2 regions of the Actinoallomurus acanthiterrae genome follow, and region 2 is predicted to be linked to the other one. Evidence: riboswitches for the same ligand, from Rfam matches in the RefSeq annotation. Region 2 holds a riboswitch; the other holds the start of a gene.
What was found. Region 2 has a riboswitch for FMN ahead of ACYVF7_RS59595 (3,4-dihydroxy-2-butanone-4-phosphate synthase). Riboswitches for the same ligand answer to the same signal wherever they lie in the genome.
Positions count from the first base shown of each region.

Region 1 (4,203 bases), on a different contig from region 2:
CCAGCGTGACCATCCACGCGGAGGCCGCGAGCGCCCCGATCCGTACGCTGCGGGCGATCCGTTCGGCGGGAGCGCGTGCCGGGCTGGCGCTGAACCCGGGCACCGCCGTCGAGCAGTACGCCGACCTGCTGCCCGAGATCGACATGATGCTCGTGATGACGGTCGAGCCGGGCTTCGGTGGCCAGTCGTTCCTCGACGTGGTGCTGCCCAAGGTGCGGCGCGCCCGGGAGCTGATCAAGGGCCGGGAGCTGGACGTCTGGCTGCAGGTCGACGGCGGCGTCAACGCCGAGACGATCGAGCGCTGCGCCGAGGCGGGCGCGGACGTCTTCGTGGCGGGGTCGGCGGTCTACTCCGCCGACGACCGCGGCGAGGCCATCCGCTCCCTACGCGAGCAGGCGAGCGCCGCCTACACCGCGTAGACCGCGCCTGCCTGCGCGAGCCGTGAGCGCTGCCCACGCTGCGCCGCACCGCCTATGCATTGCACCGCGTCCGCGTCGCCCGCGCCGCGCCACGCCGCATCGGCCTTGTCGCCGTCGGGGGAGCGGGTCGCGAGCTCACCGGGCCGCCGCCCGCGCTGCGTAGGCGCCGGTCGGCGTCGCGCGGGAGCGGCACGGGTTCCGCCGGCCATGAGGCCGTCGCCTGCGTCTCGGCGGCTGTCACGGCGCGTCCGTACGCCTCGTCGCCCGTGACGGCGTGGTCCTATGCCTCAAACACCACGGCGCCGTCGCCGTTCGGGTGGCTGCGGAGCCGGCCCTGGGTGACGAGTACCAGCAGGTGGGCCTGGGTCTCGGTGGTGGCCAGCATCTGGTTGAACATGTCGAGGTCGTCGAAGTGGCGTTCGCGCCGGGTCCAGGTCAGGGCGCGGGCCGTCTCGTACGCCGTGCCCGAGCCCGCGGTGACCGCCGCCGCGCAGGCGTCGAGGCGTTCGGCGTGGTGTGCCAGCAGGGCGTCGACGCGGGCGTGCACGCTGTCGGTGACGGGCCCGTGGGCGGGGAGCAGCCGCAGGTCGGGGAGTTCCCGGACGATCCTCAAGGAGTCCAGGTAGGCGCCGAGGGGAGAGGCGCCCGGGACGCTCTCGAACCCGATGGACGGCGTGATGTGGGGCAGGACGTGGTCGCCGGCGAACATCAGCCCGTCGTCGAGGTCGGCGAAGACGAGATGCCCCCGGGTGTGGCCCGGCGTGGGGACGGCGAGGAGGTCCCGGCCGCCCAGCGGCAGCGCCGTGCGGCCGTCGATCCAGTCGTCGGGCATCTCCCACTCGAGGACGTCGTGGCCGCCCTCCCGCCAGGCGGCCTTCATGCGCTCGACGAGCGGTCGCGCGCCGCAGGTCAGGAGTTGCGCGAGCTGGGGGGAGTCCTCACGCCGGATCGGCTTGGTGAGCAGTTCGAGGGTCGCGCGCTCGCCGATGCCGAGGCTGACCCGCGTCCCGAACTCCCGGCGGATGCTCACCGCCTGCGTGTAGTGATCGCGGTGGACGTGGGTGACGAGGAACCGCGTGATGTCCCCGAGGCCGTACCCGATCTCCTTCAGCGCCGCCTCGAGCCGCCGCCGGGACTCCTCGAGGGCCCAGCCGCCGTCGATCAGGACCAGCCCGTCCTCGCCCTCGACCGCGTAGACGTTGACGGCGCGGAGGCCGTCGCTCGGAAGGGGCAGGGGGATGCGGTGCACGCCCGGCGCCACCTGGAACGCTCCAGGCTCTATCCACTCCGTCCGCTGCGTCATCGGCCCGCCTCATCTTTCGCACTAGAACGACATTCGATCTATATCGGACCACGGGCGGCCCGCGCCATTGTTAGCGTCCACAAGTTTCGATGCCAACCAAGCGAGCGCTTGCTTGGCCAGCTGTGGACATCCTCACATATGGCGTGGAATGTCCGGCGTGGCACACTGGTTGGGAGTCAGTAAGCGTGCTCCGGGGTCGGTGAAATTCCGAACCGGCGGTGACAGTCCGCGACCCGGCCGAAACCATCGGCCGGTTGACCCGGTGAAACTCCGGGACCGACGGTTAAAGTCCGGATGGGAGGCAGCGCGCGGCCGTGCCCTTCGTGGGCATGGCATCTGTGGCCTTGCCACACACCCGGAGCCTGATGAGGGAGGCCCGGGTGACCGATCATCCCGCGCAGGAGCGGGCGATGCGCCGAGCGCTGGCGCTCGCCGTCCGCGCCAGCGGTGAGACCAGCCCCAATCCCGTCGTCGGCTGTGTCGTCCTCGACGCCGCCGGAGAGGTCGCGGGCGAGGGGTACCACGCCTACGCCGGCGGCCCGCACGCCGAGATCGTCGCGCTCCGGGAGGCCGGCGACCGCGCCCAGGACGGCACTCTCGTCGTCACCCTCGAACCCTGCGACCACCAGGGCCGTACCGGCCCGTGCACCCTCGCCGTCATCGACGCCGGCGTCCGGCGCGTCGTCTACGCGGTCGCCGACCCCGACCCGGTCGCGGGCGGCGGAGCCCGCCGGCTCGCAGAGGCGGGCATCGAGGTCGAGGGCGGGCTGCTCGCCGAAGAGGCCGAGCGGGCCAACGCCGAGTGGCTCACCCGCACCCGGCTGAACCGGCCGCACGTCACCTGGAAGTTCGCCGCGACGCTGGACGGCCGGTCCGCGGCCGCCGACGGCACCAGCCAGTGGATCACCGGCCCGGAGGCCCGGCACGACGTCCACGAGCTCCGCGCACGCTGTGACGCGATCGTCGTCGGCGCCGGGACCGTGCTGGCCGACGACCCCCGCCTGACCGTACGGGGCGTGCAGCGTCACGATCACCTGCTCACGTCGCGCAGGCCCCTGCGCGTCGTCGTAGACGGCCGGGCGCGTACGCCGCTGACCAGCCGGGTCCTGGACGACGAGGCTCCCACCCTGATCGCCGTCGCCGAGGACGCCGACGCCACGGCGCTGGAGGCCCGCACGGCCGTCGTCCGCCTGCCGCGCGGCGACGGCGGGCTCGACCTGGCCGCCCTCCTCGCGGAGCTGTGCGACCGGCAGATCGTCTCGGTCCTCCTCGAAGGCGGCCCGACCCTGGCCGGCGGGTTCCTGGCCGCCGGACTGGTCGACCGGGTCGTCGCCTACCTCGCCCCCACGCTCCTCGGCTCCGGCGCCACCGCGCTCGGCCCGGCAGGCGTCGGCACGCTCGCCGAGGCCCGTCACCTGCGGATCGAGGACATCACGCGGATCGGCCCGGACCTGCGCGTCACCGCCGTACCGCAAGCCGCCGAACCCCCCACCCGGCCGGTAGCGGCCCGAAGGGAGAACTGAATGTTCACCGGAATCGTCGAGGAACTCGGCGAGGTGGTCGCGCTCGAACCGGCGGGGGACTCCGCCCGGCTCACAGTCCGCGGCCCGCTCGTCGTGTCCGACGCCGTGCACGGCGCGTCCATCGCGGTCAACGGCGTCTGCCTCACCGTGACCGACGTCAAGGACGACGCGTTCGCCGTCGACGTCATGAAGGAGACGCTCGACCGCTCCAGCCTCGCCGGCCTGGAGCCGGGATCGCCGGTCAACCTCGAACGCCCCGTACGGCCGACCGACCGGCTCGGCGGCCACATCGTCCAGGGCCACGTCGACGGCGTCGGCCGGATCGTCTCCCGCGAGCCCGGTGACCGCTGGGAGGTCGTGACCGTCGAGCTGCCCCCGCAGCTGGCCCGCTACGTCGTCGAGAAGGGCTCGATCACGGTCGACGGCGTCAGCCTCACCGTCGTCGAGGCCCGCGACGACGCCTTCACGATCGCGCTGATCCCGACGACGCTCGAGCTGACCACGCTGGGCCGCAAGGGCCCCGGCGACCCGGTGAACCTCGAGGTCGACGTCGTCGCCAAGTACGTCGAGCGGCTCGTCACGGCGGGAGGGGCACGGTGAGCTCCTGGACACAGGCGGGCGTCACCGTCCTCGGCGAGAAGGTCCTGTGGACCGACCTGGTGGGCAACGTCCTGTCCCTGGGCACGGTCTGGCTGGCGATCCGCCGCACGATCTGGACCTGGCCCGTGCAGATCGCCGGCGCGGCGCTCCTGCTCGTCGCCTCGCTCAGCGCGCACGCGCCGGGCAACGCGCTCAAGCAGGTGATGTTCCTGGCGCTGGCCTCGTACGGCTGGGTCCGGTGGCTGCGCGGCCTCCGGGAGAACCGGGAGCTGGCCGTGCGCCCGGCCACCCCGCGCGAGCGCACCGCGCTCATCGGCGTGCTCGCGGCGGGCACCGCCGCGGTGGCCCTCCTCTTCGC
Region 1 covers NZ_BAAHCO010000001.1:9,138,266-9,142,468, reverse strand. The annotation lists gene rpe (ribulose-phosphate 3-epimerase) at 1-419, shown strand, start outside; gene ACYVF7_RS43050 (MBL fold metallo-hydrolase) at 700-1,722, opposite strand; FMN riboswitch at 1,904-2,034, shown strand; gene ribD (bifunctional diaminohydroxyphosphoribosylaminopyrimidine deaminase/5-amino-6-(5-phosphoribosylamino)uracil reductase RibD) at 2,103-3,245, shown strand; gene ACYVF7_RS43040 (riboflavin synthase) at 3,246-3,845, shown strand; gene ACYVF7_RS43035 (nicotinamide mononucleotide transporter family protein) at 3,842-4,203, shown strand, end outside.
Region 1: it holds a riboswitch for FMN, as region 2 does, so the genes downstream of both, ribD (bifunctional diaminohydroxyphosphoribosylaminopyrimidine deaminase/5-amino-6-(5-phosphoribosylamino)uracil reductase RibD) here and ACYVF7_RS59595 (3,4-dihydroxy-2-butanone-4-phosphate synthase) in region 2, are expected to answer to the same signal.

Region 2 (4,203 bases):
ACAATGATGATGATCATCAGTTATTTTGACGATCTGCCTGAAGGTGAAGATTTATAAGGAGTTGTCGATGTCAGTACCTCTCATTCTGACCATACTGGCGGGGGCAGCCACGTTTATTGGCGCGTTTCTCGGCGTTCTCGGGCAAAAACCCTCGAACCGCTTACTGGCGTTTTCGCTAGGATTTGCGGCGGGGATCATGTTGCTCATCTCATTAATGGAAATGCTTCCTGCCGCACTAGCCGCCGAAGGAATGTCGCCTGTGTTGGGTTATGGAATGTTTATCTTCGGTCTGCTTGGCTATTTTGGCCTGGACCGCATGTTGCCACATGCGCATCCGCAGGATTTAATGCAAAAATCGGTGCAGCCGTTGCCAAAATCGATCAAGCGCACAGCCATTCTGCTCACTCTCGGTATCAGTCTGCATAACTTCCCGGAAGGGATTGCCACCTTTGTCACGGCGAGCAGCAACCTGGAGCTGGGATTTGGCATCGCCCTGGCCGTAGCGTTGCACAATATTCCTGAAGGTCTGGCGGTTGCAGGCCCGGTTTACGCGGCAACGGGGTCTAAACGCACCGCAATTCTGTGGGCGGGGATTTCTGGACTGGCAGAAATTCTTGGTGGTGTGCTGGCGTGGTTAATCCTCGGTAGCATGATTTCCCCGGTGGTCATGGCGGCAATCATGGCGGCGGTTGCAGGAATTATGGTGGCGCTCTCGGTTGATGAATTAATGCCGCTCGCCAAAGAGATTGACCCTAATAATAACCCCAGCTATGGCGTACTATGTGGAATGTCAGTGATGGGATTCAGTTTAGTGCTGCTACAAACGGCGGGAATTGGTTAAAGACGATAATGACAGATGTTGCCCATTGCTAAAGGCAACATCTGTATCGTTATTAAAGGTATTATTGATGCTTTTCAAACACTTCTTTATCGGAGCGTTTATCTATTTACTTCGGGCAGCTAACAGCGCATCTCTGTCATGGCGAAAAGCTTTACAGTAACGTTTAAGATGCAGGAAATAGCCCACCAGCAGTAGAACAATTAATACAATCCAGTACCAGGCAATAAACATCCTTTTCACCTTCAAAATTTAACATTACTAAACATTTAGCGCATAAATTTCACATATCCTTTTTCGGATATATTCATATGGTCGCATAATAACGGAACAATTATATGATTTTGATCATAATGAAAAAGAATGCCTGATATTAATGAAATTTTCTCATAGAAAGAGAAGCGGAATTAACATCTTGCATAGCAGGGAAAATAAAAACCGAAGCCTGCTACAACTTCGGTTTCTTGATTAAGGCAGTAAATTAAGCAGCGGTTTTCAGCTGGCTTTACGCTCATGTGCCTGACGGTATGCCACCAGGTCTTCAATAGTCACGAGCGCCATATTGTGTTTATTGGCAAACTCAATGCACTCTGGTGCACGCGCCATCGTGCCATCGTCATTAGTCAGCTCACACAGCACACCAGCCGGTTTAAAGCCTGCCAGCGTCATCAGATCAATAGTCGCTTCAGTATGACCGCCACGCGTCAGTACACCACCTGCCTGCGCGCGAAGTGGGAAAACGTGGCCCTGGGCGATTCAGATCTGAAGGTTTTGCGCCATCGGCAATCGCTGCGCGAACGGTCGTAATACGGTCAGCGGCAGAAACACCGGTAGTCACACCTTCAGCTGCTTCAATGGTCACGGTAAAACCGGTGCCATAGGCGCTGGTGTTATTTTCTACCATCATTGGCAGATCGAGTTGTTTACGGCGATCTTCAGTAATGCACAGGCAAACAATACCACTACCCGTGGCGAATGGTCAGCGCCATCTGCTCAACGGTCATGGTTTCTGCCGGGAAGATCATATCGCCTTCGTTTTCACGGTCTTCATCATCAAGCACCATTACACCGCGTCCTTCACGCAGCGCAGCCAGTGCATTTTCAACACGTTCGAAAGGCGTACCAAAAGAGGAAAGTAGCGTCTGATTCATGGTAAAAAAACCTCACTAAAATTATGGTTACCAGAATCAGGGCAGTCTTAGGAGTGGCGGCATATAGCCAAAATAACGTGAGCGGGTCCATGCCCGACAGAATCGTTACTCTCTCCCATCCGGACTCTAACCGTCGGCCCCGGAATTACACCGGATCTGCTGTCCTTTGAGTTCGCACCCAAAGCGCTCGCGGGCTTTCAACTGAGTTGATTTACCGCCGGTGGGGAATTTCGCCCCGCCCTGAGAATAAGCGGATTCACTATAACGCTAATGATTAGCGCCAGCAACGCATAGCTTCACATAATTCTGGTTTATGACTTACCCTTATCGCACTACAATGGCACTCAACACCTATCAGTACAGGGAAACTACAATGATTGACCCGAAAAAAATTGAGCAAATCGCTCGCCAGGTTCACGAATCAATGCCTAAAGGAATCAGGGAGTTCGGGGAAGATGTGGAGAAAAAAATCCGCCAAACCCTACAAGCGCAGCTGACGCGTCTCGATCTGGTAAGCCGCGAAGAATTCGACGTTCAGACGCAAGTCCTGTTACGGACTCGTGAAAAACTGGCGCTGCTTGAACAAAGAATCAGCGAACTGGAAAATCGCAGTACTGAGATCAAAAAGCAGCCATATCCAGAGACTCTCCCCCCAACGCTGTAAACATTTGTCTTTAATGCACTGTAAATTATGAATTAATCCTCTAATTTACAGTGCTTTCTATTACCTTATCGCGTAATCCCATTCAGAATACCATCACAAAAATGAATGAGTGCAATTGAAAGTATAATTGCTATGTATTTTTTAAGTTTTACTTAATCCATATTTAGATAAACTAATTTCATAAAACACACAAAAGTAAAATATCATATTTCAATGATTAGTCAGCCTTAAATAACAGTTACCAATCATTCTCTTTTCTACTCATCTTTATATAAAGGAATATTATGTCCGCTTTTAAAAAGTCACTTCTTGTTGCTGGCGTAGCAATGATTCTTTCCAATAACGTATTTGCTGACGAAGGTCACGGCATTGTTAAATTTAAAGGTGAAGTTATCTCTGCTCCATGTTCTATTAAACCAGGTGACGAAGACTTTAACTGTAAATCTGGGTGAAGTAGCAGATACCGTTCTGAAAAGCGACCAGAAATCTTTGGCTGAGCCTTTCACTATTCACCTGCAGGACTGCATGCTGAGTCAGGGTGGAACACTTATTCAAAAGCGAAGGTTACTTTCACACAGCAAATCATGACGGTCAGTCTGACCTTTCTGAAAAATACCAAAGAAACTGAAATCGGCGGCGCCACAGGCGTTGGCGTACGTATTCTGGACAGCCAGAGCGGCGAAGTAACTTTAGGTACTCCGGTAGTAATTACGTTCAACAATACCAACAGCTATCAGGAACTGAACTTCAAAGCTCGTATGGAATCCCCAAGCAAAGATGCCACCCCGGGCAACGTTTACGCTCAGGCTGACTACAAGATTGCTTACCAGTAATCGCATTTGGCCGGGTTCGCCCGGCCACATCATTAACGGATTAATGATAAGTGGATCAGATGTATAAAAAATTAAAATTAACCACAATAAGCGAATTGATTAAAAATATTTATTGTTCATTATCCGTTCTCATCATTGGTTGTGCGTCAGCTTATGCCGTTGAATTCAACAAAGATTTAATCGAAGCCGAAGATCGTGAAAACGTTAACCTTTCCAATTTGAAACTGATGGCCAATTACCCGTAGGTAAATACTCATTAAACGCTCTTATTAATAATAAAAGGACGCCAATCCATCTGGACCTGCAATGGGTATCATGATAACCAAATCTGCAGTTTGTCTGACGCCAGAGCAATTAACCTTGTTGGGCTTTACTGATCAGTATTATTGAAGAGGCTCAGCAAAACCTGATCGATGGTTGTACCCTATCGAAAAGAAAACAAATTACAACTTATCTCGATCAAGGGAAAATGCAATTATCCTATCTGCACCTCAGGCATGGTTAGAATACAAAGATGCAAACTGGACCTGCTCCTAGAACCTTGGGTATCATGGTATTGCTGGGGCATTTCTTGACTACAATTTATATGCCTCTCATTATGCACCACATCAGGGCGATAATTCGCAAAATATAAGTTCCTATGGGCAGGCTGGGGTTAATCTTGGGGCCTGGCGCCTGCGTACTGATTACCAGTACGATCAGTCATTTAACAATGGC
Region 2 covers NZ_BAAHCO010000002.1:17,384-21,586, forward strand. The annotation lists gene zupT (zinc transporter ZupT) at 68-841, shown strand; gene ACYVF7_RS59585 (3,4-dihydroxy-2-butanone-4-phosphate synthase) at 1,334-1,594, opposite strand; gene ACYVF7_RS59590 (3,4-dihydroxy-2-butanone-4-phosphate synthase) at 1,524-1,796, opposite strand; gene ACYVF7_RS59595 (3,4-dihydroxy-2-butanone-4-phosphate synthase) at 1,801-1,989, opposite strand; FMN riboswitch at 2,093-2,241, opposite strand; gene ubiK (ubiquinone biosynthesis accessory factor UbiK) at 2,327-2,653, shown strand; gene ACYVF7_RS59605 (hypothetical protein) at 2,938-3,105, shown strand; gene ACYVF7_RS59610 (fimbrial protein) at 3,175-3,486, shown strand; gene ACYVF7_RS59615 (fimbria/pilus outer membrane usher protein) at 4,117-4,203, shown strand, end outside.